DNA from 2 places in the Pallidibacillus thermolactis genome. Region 1 is predicted to be linked to the other one. Evidence: predicted binding sites of a transcription regulator. Region 1 holds the regulator's gene; the other holds the start of a gene.
The links. Region 1 encodes LexA, which represses DNA repair genes until DNA is damaged. Its sites were predicted from a motif close to CGAACATATGTTCG; they were not measured.

Region 1 (10,709 bases):
ACAGAAAAACCTAGAAGAAAAGAAATCGTATGTAATAAACTTCTTCGTCTAAGTAATACATTTTCTTCTTTTAATTCACCTACACTCATACCGGTAATATAAGATAAAAAGGCAGGGTATAACGGTAATACGCAAGGAGATATAAAACTTAAAACGCCAGCACCAAAAGCTAAATAAATATTAACATCCGTCAATAAAATACCCCCTATAATATTGATTCATGCTGACTGAAATTAAAGGAAAAAATGAAATAAATAGATTTATTATTAGTTTAATTGTATCAAATTTTATGACATAAAACATTTGTTATACATTACTACTATAAGCGCTCAATTTTATATTTCTTGCTGGACTACGTCAGCTATATTTTCTGAATGTCCGTTTTGTAATAGATACATTTTATAATATAAACCTTTTTGCGCTAGTAATTGTTGATGATTTCCACGTTCCACTATCTCACCTTTATGTAGTACAAGGATTAAATCTGCATCTTGAATGGTTGATAAACGATGGGCAATGGCAATGGTTGTTCGGCCTTTTCTCATTTTAGCTAAGGCTTGTTGAATCATTTCTTCTGTTTCAGTATCAATATTAGCTGTCGCTTCATCCAAAATTAATATTTTTGGATTTGTTACCATTGTTCGGGCAAACGCAAGCAACTGCCTTTGACCACTGGAAAATGTTGAACCCCTTTCTGTGACTTGTTGGTTATACCCATCTGGTAGCTTTTCAATAAATTGATTGGCTTGAACAAACTCCGCTGCCTCAATGATATCCTCATCTGTAAGTTCTTCATTGTGAAGTCTAATATTATCCTTTATCGTACCATAAAACAGAAAGGCATCTTGTAAAACAAGTCCCATTTTTTGTCTCAACTCATTCATATTATATTGTTTAATCGATACTCCATCGATTAAGATTTCCCCTTTTTCAAATTCATAAAATCGCATTAATAAATTAATAATGGAGCTTTTTCCACTTCCTGTATGTCCAACTAATGCAACGGTATCTCCAGGATTTGCGGTAAACGTAATATTTTTTAAAACTTTTTGATTACCATCATAAGAGAAAGTGACGTTCCGAAATTCAATTTTTCCTTTGCTGATTTGCACTGGCCGATTTTCTTGTTGGGGTGCCAATTCTTTTTCATCCAATAATTTAAAAACACGTGCTGCAGAAATAACCGCTTGTTGAAAAAAAGTTAATTGTTGCATAACTTGGTTAACTGGTTCAAAAAATCGGGATATATAGTTTACAAAAGCATATAAAACTCCGATTTCTATTGTTGATTCCATAGAGGTTATACCAAAAAAACTTAAAACAATTAAAATAGCTATGATATGAACTAAATCAACGGCAGGACGAAGAAGTAATCCATTTATTTTAATATTGTGGATCCCTGCTTCATAGTGTTTCGTATTGAGCTCATTAAATTCTTTTCTCATGCGCTTTTCTTGGCGAAACACTTGAATAATGGACATACCTTGTAAAGATTCGTTTAATTTCGCATTAAGTTGTCCGATTAATTCTCTTAACGCTGAAAAAGATGTAGAGCTTAATTTTCGATACATATGAATAATCCAAATAAGGATTGGTAAAAACAGTAAACAGAGAGCAGCTAACTTTATATCAAGTATAAACATTGCAACAAAAATTCCAATAAATAAAAAGATACTTTGGATGAAAATAGCTAAAACGCTGACAAATAACTCTTTAATCGCTTCCGTATCATTCGTGACACGTGAAACGATTGTTCCTACAGGAGTTTTGTCAAAATAACGTAAACCGAGCGTCTGAACTTTTGAAAAAACGTCTATTCGTAATTGCTGAATTATTTTTAATGCAATTTCTTGAAACTTTAATGACTGGATGTACATGACAACAGCACTAGTGAATAGAATAAATAAATAGAGTGATGCTAGTGTAATAATCGGTCCGGCAACGATATTGTTCGGTGCCACAAAGTCATCAATAAAAATTTTGATTAAGATTGGACCAGATACTTCACCGATTGTTACTAAACTTAATAATACAAAGGCAATAATAATTTGTTTTATATGTGGTTTAACATATTTTAACAAGCGAAAAAAAACCTGTCTTTGCTCTTGGGAATTCAGAATTGTGATCTTATCCATCTATCATTACCCTCCATGTTCTACAAGTGCTTCCAGCTGTTGTTGGTGATAGATTTCTTTATACCACCCATTTTCCTGCATAAGCGATTCGTGCACACCAATTTGGGTTATTTTTCCATCATCTAACACAATAATTAAATCTGCATGCTGTATAGCACTTAGTCTATGTGCTGTAATAATCGTTGTTTTTCCTTGACGGTTTTCTTTTAATGCAGTAAGAATCGATTCTTCTGTTTTCGCATCGACTGCAGATAAAGAGTCATCTAATATTAAAATTTCAGGGTTTAATAAAATGGCTCTAGCAATCGAGATCCGTTGTTTCTGTCCCCCGGATAAACTGACACCACGTTCTCCCACAATCGTATCATAGCCATCAACAAAACCTTGTATATCATCATGAACATCCGCAGTTTTTGCAGCTAAATAAATTTCCTCATCCGTTGCATTTGGTTTTGCAAAGGCAATATTTTCTTTAATTGTTGCAGAAAAAAGAAAATGATCTTGAGGTACATAACCAAAGGCTTTTCTTAATGCATCTAATCGATAATCTTTTATATCTCGCCCACCAATTCGAATTTCCCCATTATAACCTTCGAATTCACGTAAAAGCAGTTTTAATAAACTCGTTTTCCCAGCGCCGGTTTTTCCAACGATCCCGAGTGTTTTTCCTTGTTTTAACGTAAAATGAATATCCTGTAAAATGGATTTTTCATGATTCGGATATTGGAAGTTTGTAATACTGATTTCAATATCTCCACTAGGACTTTCGTCGATTGTTTGTTCACGATCGACAATATCTATTTTTTCATTTAAAAGGCGATAAACCCTGTCATAAGATGCACGCCCTCTTTCAACAATATTAAAAAACCATCCGAAAGCAAGCATTGGCCAAATAAGCAATCCTAAGTAGGTATTAAAAGCAATCAAATCACCAATGGACATACTTCCCTCAAGTACATATTTCGCTCCAAAGCCGATTGATAAAATGAAGGAGATGCCGACACATGCGGAAATAGTAGGATCGTATAATGAATCAATTTTGGCAACGGCGATATTTTTTTGTACGACTTCGTTAGAAAGCTTTTTAAAATCTTCAATATCTTCCTTTTCCTGCCCAAAAGTTTTGATCACTTTTATGCCTGAAATACTCTCTTGTGTTTTGTCATTTAAGAATGAAAAGGCTTCCTGTGCCTTTTTGAAACGGGCATGTAATGTTGTACCATACCAATTTGTCAAAAGCGCTATGATCGGCATCGGAAGGAGTGCAATTAATGTCAACTTCCAACTGATCGTTATAGCCATAGCGACAATGACAAATCCACCGGTAAGCAATGAATCAACTAAAGTAAGTACTCCTGATCCGGCTGTTTGTTGAATTGCTTGAATATCATTTGTTGCGTGGGCCATTAAGTCTCCTATACGCTTTCTTTGGTAAAAATGGGGAGACATTTTTGTAAAATGCTCATAAAGGCGTGTTCGAAGAATTCTTGCCAATTTTACCGATGCTCCAAAAATATGAATTCGCCAATAATAGCGAAGAATATACATAAGCATACCAGCGAGTATTAGAACGGATATCCAAACACTTAATTTCCCCCAAGTGATTGAACTCGCTTCAATTTCATCGGCTACAATACCGATCACCCGCGGAGGGACAAGTTGTAATATTGCCACTAAAAATAACATAAAAATTCCAGTTAAATATGCTTTTTTTTCTTGTTTAAAAAACCATGATAAATCACGAAAAACTTTCATGTTCATCCTCCAAATTAATTTCCTATGTAAATTATTCATGAATCTAATTTAAAAGCTTATAAAATCAAAGATATAGTTAAAATATCCCATCCTCAAATATAAAACTACTATTTATTTAATTTTGAATTTTACGACCAATATTGTAGAAAAAAATGACCACCTTTCCGATTCAGCATTAATCATACGGAAATAGTGATCATTGTGTCTGAATTACCTAAATATGTATTAATAACAAGGAGATTACCTTTTATTAATCTTATTTAGGAGTTTTGCTCTTGGATTATTGTTTTTCTTGTTGCTTATTAATCATATTCATCATTTGATTAATTTTCTTCTGCGATGGTTTTTGTCCCATTTGCATCATCATCACTCGGATCATTTGTTCATTAATTGGTGGATTTTTCTTCAAGTAGTCCATCATATATTTACGTGCTAAGAAAAATCCAATCGCAACGCCACCGAGTAATGCAACGACGATTAGTAAATAACCCCACCACGGCATAACATTATCCTCCTTCATGTTGTCTATAAAAAAGTTTACTAAAGGTATGTCGTTTTTACAATATGACAACATACACTATTTTTCCATTTTATTTCATTTTTATCAAGTAAATTTTACAATTTTCACCATCTAAAAACAAATTCGTCGTGAACAGCAGGAGACAACGATTTATGATTATATATAATGCTTCTCTTTCATTGGCTTAATCCAACCGAACCGTTCATTTTCAATATCAATTGCTAAAAAATTTAAGTCTACTTTACGTAAGGCTTCAAAAATTATCATTTCAGCATGTATACTACCTGTCGCATATAAAATACATCTTTTATTTTGTAAAGTTAATCGGGCAGAACTTGTCTTATTTTCTAGACAATAAACACCATCTTTCATATAGTAATCTTTATGTTTACTTAGTAGCTGAATTAACTGCTTATGAATGCGTAATACAGGCATTGTTTTCGTAATGTAATCAATTTGTTTATATAGGACCTTTTTTAAACTAGCATTTGCTTTTTCGTAATCTTTAAATAGATTATAGAAAATCCTTTCCCTACCATAATAATAATTGATAAATTGATCGTCAATTATATATAAATCGTATCTCCTCATCTTCACTACAACCCCTATTTCATTTTTGGAATATTTCATACTATTCCTTATATTGTATATGAAATAGGGTGAAATTTATGTCAAATTATTGTGAAAATAAGTTCTATCTTTGTCGAAATCATCATTATTCATAAAATAAGGAACCATCATAATAATATCCTTATTTACTAGATTAGATGGTTCCTTCATTATAACTCCTATTCATTTTTAAAGAAGTTTTTGACCATCATATTTCAAAATTAAATTAGTGATTTCTTTTACGCATTTTTATTTGTTTTAATTTTTCGGGTGTCACATCATTACCTTTGGCATCTACAATCGTCACATTTTCAAGTGTATTTTTTAATTGGTTTCGAACATTTTGTAAGTATTCACTTCGCAGTCGGGATTGTTCTTTTGCCTCTTCCATGGTCAACCCTTCTTTTTTCTTTTTAGCTGCTAACTCATTAATTCTCGCTATTTTTTCCTTTGAAATCATTTTATATACCTCTTTCTATCAAATTCTAAGATACATGTGAACACCTATAATCGTATAAAAAAACGGTTTTGAAGGCAATAAAAATGAGCATCATGATTTTTCCATTTTATGCTCATCTAGTTTATATTCTTGATATCTGCGGTGAACTGTCGCCTTTGATACGTGATAACCGAACCCACGTAATGTAGCAGCAATATCGTGAAATGTTAACCCTTTATCTCTTAGGCGCACAATCTCTTCAATTGGAACTTCTTTCCGTTCGCGACCTGCATTCGTTCCTCGATTTGATAAGTTCAGTTCAGGTCGATAACCTTTTTCAACAGCTCGTTCCATTCCTCTTTTTATTTTTATATTATGTAATTTTCTTTGATATTCTTCGACAAGGGCAACAATTTTTAAAACCATTGAATCTGCATCGGAAATTTGTAACTCTCCGTTATCTGATATTGTATAGATTTTTACCCCCAACTTAATTAGTACATGTAATAAAGCTATTTTGGCGTTCCCTCTTCCTAATCTTGTTTCATCTTGAATTAATAAAATGCGGTCATCCATATTTTCTAAATGTTCCATAACTTCCAATATTCCTGGTCGATCTAAATCATAACCACTTGCTTGTTCTTTGACAATTTTAACGACTTGGAAATTATGTTGATTTGCTAAATAAATTAATTCTTCTTCTTGCCTTTGTAATGAAGACTCTTGTGTATCTTTTTCCGTACTGACACGACAATATATAATTGCTTGCAAATAAACACCTACTTTTTCAAGATCTTATCTCTATTTTATTTCATTGAACTTTTCCATTCAACTGCGTAGTCAATATGTTGGTTTTCAAAATCTTGGTTTTCCTGTTCAATATGACTCTCAGACATTGTAAAGACATAAACGAAACTAAAAATGATAGATATGATTATTAATAGAATAACATAACAATAATTTTTCCAGAGTCTTTGTAAGATCATGATAACCACCCCAACCGAATATTTGTTCGTTTTTTGTTAAAGAAATTATAATACGAACATATATTTGTGTCAATATTTATCACGAAAATTTGTTCGTATTTTTCTCGAACTTACGTTTGTCAAACATCTGTCCGTCATGATATACTATTAAAAAATATGTTTGCGAGGTGGAAAATATGACCAAATTATCAAAACGACAACAAGAAATACTAGATTTTATAAAAAGAGAAGTTCGTGAAAAAGGTTATCCGCCATCTGTTCGTGAAATTGGTGAAGCTGTCGGTCTATCGTCTAGTTCTACTGTTCATGGTCATTTAGCGCGTTTGGAAAGTAAAGGTCTAATCCGTAGAGACCCAACGAAACCTCGGGCAATTGAAGTTTTAGATGGAAGAGAAATTACTGAACCAGAAGTACCTGTTCGCCAAGTGCCAATCGTAGGTCGTGTAACCGCTGGACAACCGATTACTGCTGTTGAAAATATTGAAGAATACTTTCCTTTGCCTGAAAAGTTAGCACCTAGCGGTGATCAAGTATTCATGCTTGAAGTAATGGGAGATAGTATGATTGAAGCAGGTATATTAGATGGGGACTATGTCGTTGTCCGTCAACAAAACAATGCCGAAAATGGAGATATCGTAGTAGCTATGACTGAAGATTATGAAGCTACAGTGAAACGGTTTTATAAAGAGAAGGATTATATTCGATTACAACCAGAAAATTCAACAATGGCTCCTATTATTGTAGAAAATGTAAAAATATTAGGAAAGGTCATTGGAGTTTATCGCCACATTTATTAAAAATATAATTTAACCATTGTAATTAAAAAGTCCTTAACTGCTCGACGCAGCTAAGGATTTTTAAATACTTTTATCTTATTGCAATATATCCGCACCATCTTAATAATTAGTGTTAGTGATAGTTTTTACCGTTGAACTTATATATATTTCTATTAAAATATTTTAATAAACCACTATCACCAAGTTATTTTTAAACATATTCAAAGACAGTTCTACACTCGGGTTTTGCCCTCAAATACTCGGTTCAGAGGCTTTTTTAACTTATTTTCGACTCGTTTTATCCTCGACCTCCCTTTACAATTAAATTCATATAAAAAACAATTCTTACGATATAAAAATATTCTATTAATTTGCGATCTCTTTATATAAATTTGCAAGTTCAATTGCTGTTACAGCTGCATCATATCCTTTATTACCCGCCTTTGTACCAGCACGTTCAATCGCTTGTTCAATAGTATCTGTTGTCAAAACGCCAAAAATAATCGGGACACCTGTTTTCATACTTGCACTAGCTACACCTTTTGCTACTTCATTACTAACATAATCAAAATGTGGAGTTGCACCTCTAATAACGGTCCCCAAAGTAATGACAGCATCGAACTTTTTAGATTCTGCTAATTTTTGTGCTGTTAGTGGAATTTCAAATGCACCCGGTACCCAGTATATTTCTATATTTTCATCTTCCACACCATGCCTTTTTAAAGCATCTTCTGCTCCCGTTAATAACCGTCCATTGATAAATTCATTAAACCTCGATACGACGATCGCCAATTTAAGTCCTGTTCCAATCAAATTTCCTTCATACACTTTTTTCACTTCTATCTCTCCTTCTATAAATATCTTAACATTCATAAATGAAAAAAGAATAATTTTTATAAATTTTAAACAACTAAACTAGTTGTTTTAATAAGTATCGTTGTAATTGTTCAATAGATACTAATTTACATTGAAATCGTTCTGCCATTTCAATAAGATGATTCAATCGTGCCATTGATCCGTCATCATTCATTATTTCACAAATAATACCGACCGGGTTTGCCCCAACTAATTTAGCAAAGTCAATGGCAGCTTCTGTATGACCAGGACGATTTAAAACTCCTCCATTTTTTGCAATTAAAGGGAACACATGCCCTGGCCTATTAAAGTCGGTTGCCTTACTTTGTGGGTCAAGGATTTTTTTGATCGTATGATAGCGTTCAAACGCACTAATCCCCGTCGTTGTATCTTTATGGTCGATCGAAACTGTAAAAGCCGTTTGTTTTGTGTCGGTATTATTTTCTACCATCGGATGTAAATTTAAACGATTAGCGATCTCTTCGGTAATCGGCGTACAAATTAATCCTCTTCCTTCTTTTGCCATGAAATTTATCGTCTCAGGGGTCGCAAAATCTGCTAAAGCTAGAAAATCACCTTCGTTTTCACGGTTTTCATCGTCAACGACAATAATTATTTTTCCTTGTTTTAAATCTTCTAATGCTTCTTCTATCGAATTGAACATTGGATTTCACTCCTCGATAAATATACAAAGAACGTATTGATTAAAATCCATTTTCTTTTAAAAAATCCATTGTAATACCTTTTGAATTGGTTGTTGTTCTTTTATTTTGTATAAAAGTATGCAAATATTTTGCAATCATATCGAATTCTAAATTAACCTTTTCTCCTTCTTTCTTTGAACCGATAATAGATGCTTTAGCTGTGTGTGGAATAAGAGAAATGGTTATCGTATTATGGCTCACTTTGAAAATAGTTAAAGATGTTCCATCAATCGCGATCGAGCCTTTTTCTAACACAAGGTGAGAAAATTTCTCTGGTATTTCTAATTCAATTAAAATCGAATTCTCATAATTTGTTCGTTTCCAAATCGTTCCGATACCATCCGTATGGCCCGTTACAAAATGACCTCCAAAACGACCGTTTGCTGCTAAGGCACGTTCCAAATTAACTTCCGAACCAACTTTTAAATATTTCAATGTGGTATCTTTATATGTTTCAGGCATGACATCAACTTCAAAGTGGTCCTTTGAAAAGTTTGTTACCGTTAAACAAACACCGTTAACAGCAATACTATCACCTAAATTTACATCATGTAAGATCTTGTTCGCTTTAATGGTAATCATTAAAGTTGGTCCATTTTGTCGAATTCGAGATACTGTTCCAATTTCTTCAACTATACCTGTGAACAAATACACATCGCCTCTTTCATCTTCAAAATAAAAAATTTTTCAATTGAATAATAAGGAATCCAAGAAACGGGGAGGGTTTAGAGGTGAAAATAATATGAATTGTTTGATAATAAAAGAAATGGATACTCTAACATTGAAGTAAAGTTTATAGATGAATAAAACCCCATACATGAAGTATGGGGCTTTAATGGTATGACAAATAAACGTTTAAATAGATAAATTTAAACGATACTATGACATCCTTCTCCCATCCAGACTTTAACTGTCGGTTTTGGAATTTCACCAAATCAGCCATTTCCATATAGAATGAAAATGGGTCACGGACTGAGAGAGTGCAAGCACCCTCATCACCGCCGGTCGGGAATTTCACCCTGCCCCGAAGGATTCCTTTATTTAATTTATTTTAATACTAACACATGCTTTAGATTAATACAACTAAAATATCAGATATTTCGTTATTCCTTTAATTCACTAAAAAAGTATAGATGAATTACGTTCAATCTATTTTTAATAAAGTTTCATATAATGGTCTCTTTCCCAATTTGTGACATGAGAGCGGAACATGTTCCATTCGATTTCCTTAGCTTCCACAAAGTTAGTAAAAATATGTGGACCTAAAGCATCTTTAATAACTTCATCTTTCCGCAGTTCTTCTATTGCGAAATGAAGTGTTCCAGGGAGATCGCTAATTCCTTCTGCTTCCCGTTCTTCTTTCGTCATCTCATATATATTTCGATCGACTGGAGCTGGTGGTGTTAATTTATTTTTAATACCATCTAACCCTGCTCTAAGTAATACAGCCATTGCTAAGTATGGGTTTGCTGCAGGGTCAACACTACGCAATTCAACACGTGTACTTAGTCCTCTTGATGTAGGAATACGAACAAGTGGACTACGATTTCTAGCTGACCAAGCAACATAAACGGGAGCTTCATACCCTGGTACTAATCGTTTATAAGAATTGACAATAGGATTGGTAATAGCTGTATATCCTGGTGCATGTTTTAAAATCCCTGCCATAAATTGATATGCTACTTCACTAAGCTGTAATTTGCCATTTGGGTCAAAAAACACATTTTCATTTCCCTTAAATAGAGATAAATTACAATGCATTCCTGAACCGCTTATTCCGTAAATTGGTTTTGGCATAAATGTAGCATGTAAACCATGCTTTCTTGCTATTGTTTTTACAACTAATTTAAATGTTTGAATGTTATCACAGGCAGTGACTGCATCGGCATACTTAAAGTCGATTTCATGTTGACCAGGAGCTACTTCATGG
Region 2 (10,709 bases), on a different contig from region 1:
TGTATGGAATTTATAAGGATAGACAGGAGGTAACATATGTTATACGTTGATAATAAAGGGATAACAGATCCGCGGGTGAATCTAGCCATTGAAGAACATATTTTAAAAAATCTAGATATAAATGAATCCTATTTATTGTTTTACATAAATCAACCATCGATCATTATTGGTCGTAACCAAAATACGATTGAAGAAATTAATACGAAGTTTGTTGAGGAAAATGATATTATCGTTGTACGTCGAATGTCAGGTGGCGGTGCAGTTTATCATGATTTAGAAAATTTAAATTATAGCTTTATCACAAAAGATGAAGGAAACAGCATTCAAGAAAACTTTAAAAAATTCACACAACCTGTTATTAATGCACTCCGCAAATTAGGTGCTAACGCACAGCTAATGGGTCGTAATGATATTGAAATTGATGGAAAAAAAGTATCAGGTACTGCTCAATATGCGACAGGCGGAAGGATGTATACACATGGTACGCTTATGTTAAATGTCGATTTAGACAGTGTAAGTAAAGCATTAAAACCGAAAAAAGAAAAAATTGAATCAAAAGGTGTAAAATCTGTACGCGCCCGTGTAGGAAATATTAAAGATTATATTAATCAAGACATGACCGTTGAAGAATTTAAACAATATATTTTGAAAAGTGTGTTTGAAGAACAAGGTTTAGATGTTCAGGAATATGTTTTAACAGATGAAGATTGGAAACAAATAGAAGAAATTTCGAAAAACAAATATCAAACATGGGAATGGAATTTTGGTAAATCACCGAAAGCAAATATTTCAAACTCCCATCGTTTTCCAGTTGGAACGATTGATGTTCGCCTAAATGTGAACAGAGGGGTGATTGAAGATGTAAAAATTTTCGGTGACTTCTTCGGCTGGGGCGAAATAGCGGATATTGAAAACAAATTAAAAGGTGTTCGTTACGAGAAGGCTGCGATTATCGAAGCGTTGAAAGATGTTAATATTCAACATTATTTCGGAAATATTGAAAAGGAAGATTTCATTCATTTAGTTTATTAATTTTTTAGGTCTGCATCACAATGTGATGCAGGCTTTTTTTTAAAAAAATAAGCTTTATCCATTTAAAAAATAAAAGTGTTTCATTATAATGAAAATTATATATAATTTGTTAGGTTTCAAAAACAAAAGGGGGAGGTATACTTGCAAACGAGTGTAATCGGTAAACCGATTAGTCAATTTAAACAAGGGTTACATGGTGGTTTATCGATTGCAATTGGTTACATGCCGATTGCCATTACATACGGATTTTTAGCAAAAGCTACGGGACTTTCTCTTGGTGAAACTTTACTTATGAGTATGATTGTTTATGCTGGTGCATCACAATATATGGCACTTGATATGATTGCAAAACAAATTAGTATGTTTGAAATTATCTTTACAACATTTATTGTGAATATTCGTCATATGTTAATGACGGCTTCATTAAATGAAAAAGTTGTTAAGGAGCGATCATGGAAAAAGGCCCTTTATGCCTTTGGGATAACAGATGAAACATTTTCGGTTGCTGCCGTTCAAAAGGAAAAATTAACGACAGGCTATATATTTGGGTTAGTACTTATTGCCTACAGCAGTTGGGTTTGTTTTTCAGGAGTCGGGCATATCATCGGTGCTGGATTACCGGATGTGTTCCAAGAGGGGATGTCCATTGCCTTATACGCTATGTTTATCGGTCTTCTTGTTCCGTCGATGAAAGGAAGTTGGAAAGTTGTCTTTTTAGCGCTTCTTGCCGCTGTTTTCAATAGTTTTTTTGTGCTATTTCAATTATTGTCTTCAGGTTGGGCTATTGTTTGTTCAACACTAATTTCTGCTACGTTAATGGAATGTGTTGAAGTTATCCGAAAAAAGACGGGAGGAAATCTAACAAATGAATAGTTCCATTGTCTGGATGATCGTAGGAATGGGAATTGTCACTTATCTTCCACGTATGATTCCCCTTGTCTTTTTAGAAAAATTAAAATTACCGTCATTTATACAAGGTGTATTAAAAAATGTTCCTTATGCCATTTTAGGGGCATTAATTTTTCCGGGTGTATTTTTTATTCAAAATGATTTTTGGTACGGGCTTTTAGGTGCGGTTGTTGCTTTTTTTATTGCCTATACAGGAGTAAATGTGATCTTTGTTGTGATTGGGGCAATACTAGTGCTTACAGGTGTATCCATCTATTTTTGAAAATATTTCCGACTAAGCTAGCATAAATTAAGAATAGCTTGTTTAAACTTTTCACTCAAAAGGGGAGGGGAAATTGAGAAAAAAGATTATTGTTTCTTTCCTGGTGACATATGGAATTTTTATCGCCTGTATTTATTTTTATTTGTTTATTTTCCACACAGATACAATCCCTGCTGAGTTAAAGGGGACCAGTGTTGATCCAGAAAGGTTCTTAACTGCTCATGAAATTGTGTTATCGGAACAATATTCCACTGTTCGTAATTTCTTATTTTTCATTGAAGTCCCGTTTGAATGGTTTTTTTATTTACTCATTTTGTTGTTCGGCATAGGAAATTTGTTTGAAAAATGGGCAAATCGTACAACTCCGTTCACTCTCATACATAATGCGATTTTTACTTTCTGTTTATCGTTTTTAACTTTCATCTTTTTTTACCCACTTAAATTCTTTCGTTATACTTTGTCAAAAAATTACGGGATTTCAACCCAAAGTTTTCATGACTGGATGCGTGATCTTCTTATTAACTTTTGGTTGGATTGGTTTCTATTATTTATCGTTGTATCGGTTCTATATTGGTTGATAAGAAAAAGTGAAAATCGTTGGTGGTTGTATACGTGGTTTTTAGCAATTCCATTTGTCGTATTTTTAATGTTCATTCAGCCGGTTGTTATTGACCCGTTATTCAATGACTTTTATGAGATAAAAAATAAGTCGTTAGAAGAAAAGATTTTATCTCTTGCGGAAACGGCAGGAATTCCGTCTGAACATGTATATGAAGTAAATATGTCGGAAAAAACGAATGCTTTAAATGCGTATGTGACAGGTGTCGGTTCTAATTCACGAATTGTTTTGTATGATACAACATTGGAAAAATTAAATGAGGATGAAATATTATTTATCATGGCCCATGAGATGGCCCATTATGTGGAAAAACATATTTATTTTGGAATAACAGGTTATTTAAGTTTATTATTTCTTTTATTGTTCGTTGTAGCCAAGTTAGCTAAAAAGGTTATAAAAAAATTTGGTAAATTGTTGCATATCTCATCAATGAACAATCTTGCGTCATTGCCACTCATCTTATTAATCGTTTCTGTACTTACTTTTGCGACAAGCCCGATTTCAAATGTGGTTTCAAGACAAATGGAAATGCGTGCAGATCTCTATGCAATGGAATTGACTAAAAATAATGATGCAGCCGTTTCAACGTTTCAAAAATTGACAAAAACGGGATTAAGTCAAGTAAATCCACCTACTTTAGTGAAATGGTTTCGTTATGGTCATCCTACAATGTTGGAAAGAATTCAAATGGCAGAAAGATATGGTGATTAAATTGCGTGTTTCAATTGAGGAATAAAAGGATTTCACAGTAGAGATTATTTTTGCCCGTCCAATGATGGGCTTTTTTTATGACATGAACTCAGAAAAAAACTGCTAAGCAGCAGTTATCAATGGAACCCCAAAGGTTATGCATTTAATTGCTGTTCAATTTCAATGAGCTTTTGTGATAGTTTCATAAAAGACTTTTTATCATGTTGGTCGATTGCCTGATCAATGTCCCTTTTAATTTGATTCCGTTTTTCTTTTAATAACGCTTCTTGAATTAAAAGATCAATATAAATGGATTGAACAAATTTTTCTCGTTTATTAGCCCTCGCATATGCCTTTGTTAACTCTGCATAGGAATTATCTTTTTTCAAATGCTGTTCCTCCTTCCTTTTTTACCTGACACCTGCGACCTGAAAAGATGTATTAATATTATATTAACAATCACTGAAAAACTCAACTAAATTATCTCAATGTTCTGAAAAAATTGTTTTTAAAAAAAGAATGATCATGGAATTCAAGTGACAATAATCCGATTATTTGTTATAATTAGTTCAAAAGTCATAATTTGTAGAATATTCGGATATGGAGGGAGAGATTTGTCGGAAAAAAACAAAAAGTTGTTTGATGAGTATGAATTTGATGCTTTCGTCATGGCAGTTGTTCCAATCAAATATGGAAGTAAAATATATTCTAAAATCATGAAAACGAATGATGAATTTATCGTTCCTTTTCGACCGATAGAAGTGATAAAGAAGAGTTGTGAATATTACGCTTCCAGTTATGAGGGTAGAAAGGAAGGAACGAAGAATTTAATTGGTGTTACTCATAAATCACCTATTGTTATTGAACCGGTTCAGTCCATTTATATATTTCCAACTGCATCTCCAAATCAACAACATTGTTATTGGATTTCACATGAACATGTATTGCTTTATCAGAGAATTGATAAAAAACATACGGAAGTTGTTTTTAGTAATAAACAAGTTATTGAAGTTCCTATTTCATATCGCTCTTTCGAGAATCAAATGCTAAGAACAGCGTTGTTACGAACAAAAATGGAACAAAGATCGAACCTTAGTTGGAATACAACATTGTTCACGGAAACACGCTATAGTGAAGTGGAGGCACTGGAGCAAAGATCCCAGTATGACGTTTTTTCAAAGCAACCGATTTTATCTCAACGATCATCTTCAAAACGTTTGAATAAATAATAGGACAATAATTCCTCAACATAATTGCGTAGCCTTGGATTAAAATAACTATGATACTCCTCGTAACCCTTGTATAGGAAAAGGAAGGTAGTGAATGTTTCATCCCTTTTCACTTCTTGAACTTTCATGCCTTGCCTTTTTAACTCCCTTTTCACTTCGTACAATTGTTGATGAACAGTGGAAAGAGTTTTTTCAATTAAAGTTTTATATGGATTTTTTAATTTAAATGGACTGTTATTCACAACCTGTAAATCTCGTTCTAAAACTTTAATTAACATTGGATAATAAATTGCCTTTTCCAATAAATCTCTACTTTCAGATGGAATTCTTGTCAATGCGAACCCCTCCAACAACGAACAGATGTTCTTATTTTTCTATAATTATATTATATGATGAATTTGATAAAATCAAATCTTATTTATTCCTATTTCCTGTAAAAGCCTGAAAGCTAGAGGCATAATCGCCACAAATGGTAAATGAGGTGACTCGCTCTAGCTTTTTGTATGAAAATCAAATAGCAGACCAATTCATGGAATAATGGATTTTATGTGGTTTTGAATAGGAATTTTAAATAAACAAAGGATTTATGATATAATTTTTATTATTATTGAGTTTAAAAAGTTTTTGATCAACCTGATCCGCCACGTTTCGTTTTAAAGGGGAATATATATGGAATTAACAGAAGTCCAAGCGTTTTTTACAGAAGAAAATTTAATGGAATTGCTAGAAGGCTATCGTTCCTTCGGAATATTGCCTGGTATCTTTTTACCTATGATTGAAGCTTTCTTACCGTTTTTGCCGTTAATCGTTTTCGTCACTGTTAATGCAAATGCATACGGTCTCGGTGTTGGTTTTCTTGTTTCGTGGCTCGGTGCAGTGGTCGGTGCAATGCTTGTTTTTTCTGTTATTCGTAGATTTGGTCGGAAGCGATTTATGACTTTTGTAAGTGAGCATAGGCGTGTAAAAAAATTAGTTGATTGGGTCGATCGACGTGGTTTTGGTCCACTATTTTTAATTCTTTGTTTTCCTTTTACTCCTTCGGCGGTAGTTAATATTGTGGCAGGTTTGTCAAAAATATCGATTTATCAATATGGATTAGCAGTTACAACAGGTAAAATGGTCATGATTTTTGTCGTCAGCTATATTGGGCATGATATTCCAGCTCTCATACATAATCCTGCACGGACACTTCTTGTTATGGTATTAATTTTTATCCTCTGGTATGTTGGAAAAAGAGTTGAAATTTATATTAACAAAAAAGTTGAGTCGGAAACCCAGATAAAAGAAAAGATGAGAGAATAATGAACAAGTGCTTTTTCAATTTTATAATTGATTAAGCGCTTTTTATTTTCTTTTTTGAATGACGAAACGACTAAGCACATAATTTATGATGTAACAAACTAAAATAACGGTTAACACAACTTTATACGAAAATATTGATGCAATGGCTGACCCTAAACTTGCGCCAATTAATAAAATAAACGAATATAGCGCAATTGCTTTTCCTCTTAAGTGACCACTTTTTTCTCCAATAAAATGAATGATGGTAGGAATTAAAAGAGAAACTCCCCCGACAAAAATGATAGAGAGGAATCCGATGCTATAAACGGAGTCTAAAAATAGAAGAAAAAATATTGACCACCAAATGAGCGTAATCCCAAGTTTCAATGTCATTATAGCTGTAAAGCGAGCAATCAGTTTTCCGGTGAAGATTGATAATACAACACCTGAAATGCCAATGGTACGGATCCAGAATAACTGGTTATCTGCTTCGGCAGATTGATAACTAAAAGCTTCATAAAAGGCAACAAAAGAAAAGAGCACGGTAATAACAATGAAATACAAAGGGAATAGTACCGGGTTTATCAATGCTTTTATTAATCCATGCAAGCGCTTTTTTAATGTTTCGTGTTGAAGTGATTGTTTTGTTTTAGGCAATATAATAAGTGCGCTTAAAAATAAGACAAAGTATATTGTGCTGAAAAGTATATAAGTAGTGGACCAGTTCCAAGTGAGGACGATCCAAGCGCTGAAAAGTTGTCCGATGATTCCTGCAGCCAAAAAACCTGCATTAATAAGTGCAATCCAAAGTGTCCTTGATTTGTCTGTATAAATGTCAAAGGTGTAACTAAAAGCTACTGGTGCAAAGCTGGCTAGAGTAAACCCTTGAAGTGAACGAAAAAAATATAGGGAAATAGGATTAAATGCAAGAGAGACGAAATACGTAGTGACAGCAGAAATGGCCAAGCCGAATGTAATCATTTGTTTGCGACCAAAGATGTCAGAAAGTGGACCAAAAACGAGTAGTCCACAGGCGTAAAACAACGTAAATAAAGTGCTACCTAAAGCTACATCCTGCTTTAGAATATTAAACTCTGTAGAAATTGCTGGATAGAGCGGAATTAATGAATAAATGTTACAGGTAACCATAATTCCAATTACAACTAACAAAATCCCTGCAAGTTGATTTTTATTAGTCATGTTCATCACCTCTTTATTAGGCTATTCAAAAGTTGAAACGGTGACATATAAAGAAAATTTTGTTTTATGGAAATTTGCGTCCGTTAAGGTAGGATTTCAGTTTTTAAAATTTGGAAAGGGGTGAGGCTGAAATGTCTGTCATTCCCCCTTTATAAATGGAGATTCCTGTAACTATGAACAGATCTCAATATGGGTGAACTATTCCTATAAACAGCAGGAGTAACAAAACGACATTAATTTCCAACCTTTCTTTTACCGAATCTACATTCGCCTATGTTAAAATAAATATAATAAACGTATGGACTTTCGTTTTTTTTTGAGAGGAGGAAAAAAATGGCACTCCGATTTGTTTTAGGACGATCTGGTAGTGGTAAAACGACTTTTTTAATTGAGGAAATGAAGAGAGAATTAACAAAGGATCCAACGGGTCCTATGATGATTTATATCGTTCCAGATCAAATGACGTTCCTTTCTGAATATAAAATTGTATCCGACCCGGCAGTAAAAGGGATGATACGTCTTCAAGTGTATAGCTTTCCACGTCTTGCTTGGAGAATCTTGCAAGAAGTGGGTGGTATTGGACGTCTCCATATAAACTCAACAGGAATTCAAATGCTTATCCGCAAAATTATTTATGAAAATAAAGACCAATTAGAAGTGTTTAAACAAACAGCCGATAAATTTGGTTTTGTTGAGCATGTTGAAGCTATGGTCAGTGAATTTAAACGATATTGCATTACGGAAGAGGAACTGTTTGCCCATAAAAATCAAATTGAAGGTGACCCGACATTACGTGCGAAAATCCATGATTTAGGCTTGATTTATGAAAAGGTTGAACAAGCTATTCAAAGCAAATATTTAGCTTCGGAAGATTATTTAAGATTGCTAGCTGAAAAGATCCCGCATTCCGAAGCTTTAAAAAATGCAGAAATATATATTGATGGCTTCCATAGTTTTACACCACAGGAGTATATGGTCATTGAACAACTATTAAAAACATGTGCAAACGTAACGATTGCATTAAACTGTGACAGACCTTATGAAAGTATACTGCCTGATGATTTTAGTCTATTCCGCATGACAGCAGAAACTTATGCAACGATTGTTGAGATTGCTAGAGTGAATGGAATTTTAATTGAAGACAATACTGTTTTTGAAGAACAACAACGTTTCAATCATCCTTCACTGGCTTATTTAGAAAAAAACTTTGAACAAGTACCAGCAATTCCATATGAAGGAGAAACGAATATATACTTTGCGGAAGCAGCGAACTTACGGGCAGAAATTGAAGGAATTGGTCGAAAAATAAAATCACTCGTTCGTGACCATGGTTATCGTTATAAAGATATTGCAATTCTCGTTAGAAATGGGGAAAATTATCAAGATTTATTTGATACGATTTTTTCAGATTTTGAGATTCCATATCATATTGATCAAAAGCGTTCAATGCTGAACCATCCAGTGATTGAGCTCATTCGTTCGAGTCTTGAAATTATTACAAACTATTGGCGTTATGATCCAATTTTCCGTGCGGTTAAAACGGATTTATTATTTCCGTTAGACGGTAATATTCAGGAATTACGGGAAAGAATGGACAGGCTAGAAAATTATTGTTTAGCCTATGGTGTACAAGGAGAAAAATGGACGAAAAAAGACAGGTGGCAATATCGGAGATTTCGGGGACTGGACTTTGATTTTCCGCAAACCGATGAAGAGAGGAATTTGGAACAAGAATTAAATGAGTCACGCTTAATGATTTCTGCGCCAATCTTGCGTTTAGCAAGAAGGTTGAAACGGGCAACTAATGGCCGAGAAATGTGTATTGCACTTTTTCAATTATTAGAGGAATTAGAAGTACCAGCAAAATTAGAAAAACTACAATTACAAGCTGAAAAATCTGGAAATCTTATGAGTGCGCGTGAGCATGAACAAGCATGGAATGAAGTGTTGAATTTACTTGATCAGTATGTGGAGATCTTGGGAAATGAAAAAGTTACTTTGAAAGAGTTTGCAGAAATTATAGAAGCCGGTCTCGAATCATTAGAATTTTCGATCGTACCGCCAGCCATTGACCAAGTAATTGTGGCGGATTTAGAACTATCCCGATTAGGAGATGTAAAGGTTGCTTTTGTCATTGGCTTAAACGATGATGTGTTGCCAATGAAGTTTAAAGATCAAGGGATTTTAACGGATAAGGAGCGGGAAAACTTAATATCTTCTGGTTTTGTCATCGCTCCAACAAGTAAAGATCGACTATTAGATGAAGAATTTATAGCCTATAAAGCCTTTACGACACCGTCTGAAATGTTATTTATTTCTTACCCGATCGCCAATGAAGAAGGAAATGCATTAATGCCTTCCCCATATATTAAGCGATTGAAAGAAATGTTTCCGAAAAGCTTCCATTTGTCGTTAGGGAATGATCCGATGGAATTAAAAGTTCAGGATCAACTCGAATACTTACTAAATTGGGATCAAGCATTAACCCATGTTACTTATCAACTACAGGGTTACAAACGAAAATATCCGATAGAAAAAATTTGGTGGGACAGTTATAATCTGCTTATTGAAAGTACGCAACACTATCAAGTGAAAAACGTGTTATCAAGTTTGTTTTTTGAAAATAAGGCTGAAAAACTTTCTGATGATACGGTGAAAGACTTATACGGTGAGACACTTCAAGGTAGTATTTCCCGTATGGAAAAATTTAATAGTTGTGCTTATGCTCACTTTTTATCCTATGGTCTTCATTTACAAGAACGACCAGTTTACCGACTTGAGGCACCGGATATTGGTGAGATGTTCCATGGAGCATTAAAATTTATTGGCGATAAAGTGAATGAAGAAAATCTTGTATGGGGTGAATTAACTAAGAAGCAAATTCGCCATTTAGTAATGGAAGCGGTCGAGTTTTTATCACCTAAACTGCAAAATGAGATTTTGTTGAGCACCAATCGCTATCAATATATTAAGCGGAAGTTAGAAAAAGTCATCTTACGTGCAACGGAAGTGATTGAAAAACATGCAAAATCGAGTCAATTTGTCCCTTATAAGCTGGAAATGACCTTTGGACCGAAAGGAGATCTTCCTCCAATCCAGTTTGAATTAAAAAATGGGATGAAAATGCAACTGGTCGGCCGTATCGACAGGGTAGATAAGGCTGAAAACGAGAATGGGGTTTTCTTACGTGTTGTAGATTATAAATCCAGCCGACGCGACTTAGATATTGGGGAAGTTTATTATGGTTTAGCATTACAAATGCTTACATACCTTGATATTTTAATTCGTTATTCAGACAAATTAGTTGGAACAAAAGCAGACCCGGCAGGTGTCTTATACTTTCATATTCATAATCCGATTATAAAAAGTAAAAAATTGCTTACTTTAGATGAAATAGAAGAATTGATTTTCAAAGAATTTAAGATGAAAGGACTTATCCTTTCAGACCCAGGTGTTGTCCGGTTGATGGATGAAACGTTGGATTCTG

Region 2: the regulator LexA is predicted to act here: its motif matches at 7,479-7,492, upstream of addB (helicase-exonuclease AddAB subunit AddB).

Annotation. Positions count from the first base shown of each region.
Region 1 covers NZ_JAOUSE010000060.1:1,598-12,306, forward strand. The annotation lists gene OEV82_RS14030 (cytochrome c biogenesis CcdA family protein) at 1-194, opposite strand, end outside; gene OEV82_RS14035 (ABC transporter ATP-binding protein) at 336-2,135, opposite strand; gene OEV82_RS14040 (ABC transporter transmembrane domain-containing protein) at 2,142-3,890, opposite strand; gene OEV82_RS14045 (YneF family protein) at 4,171-4,392, opposite strand; gene sirA (sporulation inhibitor of replication protein SirA) at 4,567-5,001, opposite strand; gene OEV82_RS14055 (DUF896 domain-containing protein) at 5,246-5,479, opposite strand; gene OEV82_RS14060 (YneB family resolvase-like protein) at 5,570-6,229, opposite strand; gene OEV82_RS14065 (hypothetical protein) at 6,265-6,444, opposite strand; gene lexA (transcriptional repressor LexA) at 6,621-7,241, shown strand; gene ribH (6,7-dimethyl-8-ribityllumazine synthase) at 7,587-8,057, opposite strand; partial or broken gene ribB (3,4-dihydroxy-2-butanone-4-phosphate synthase) at 8,152-8,739, opposite strand; gene ribE (riboflavin synthase) at 8,780-9,427, opposite strand; FMN riboswitch at 9,663-9,815, opposite strand; gene glnA (type I glutamate--ammonia ligase) at 9,935-10,709, opposite strand, start outside.
Region 2 covers NZ_JAOUSE010000034.1:9,725-20,433, forward strand. The annotation lists gene OEV82_RS10895 (MBL fold metallo-hydrolase) at 1-16, shown strand, start outside; gene OEV82_RS10900 (lipoate--protein ligase) at 37-1,032, shown strand; gene OEV82_RS10905 (AzlC family ABC transporter permease) at 1,174-1,905, shown strand; gene OEV82_RS10910 (AzlD domain-containing protein) at 1,898-2,203, shown strand; gene OEV82_RS10915 (M48 family metallopeptidase) at 2,277-3,533, shown strand; gene OEV82_RS10920 (IDEAL domain-containing protein) at 3,668-3,901, opposite strand; gene OEV82_RS10925 (competence protein ComK) at 4,127-4,741, shown strand; gene OEV82_RS10930 (hypothetical protein) at 4,708-5,076, opposite strand; gene OEV82_RS10935 (TVP38/TMEM64 family protein) at 5,411-6,043, shown strand; gene OEV82_RS10940 (MFS transporter) at 6,086-7,222, opposite strand; gene addB (helicase-exonuclease AddAB subunit AddB) at 7,556-10,709, shown strand, end outside.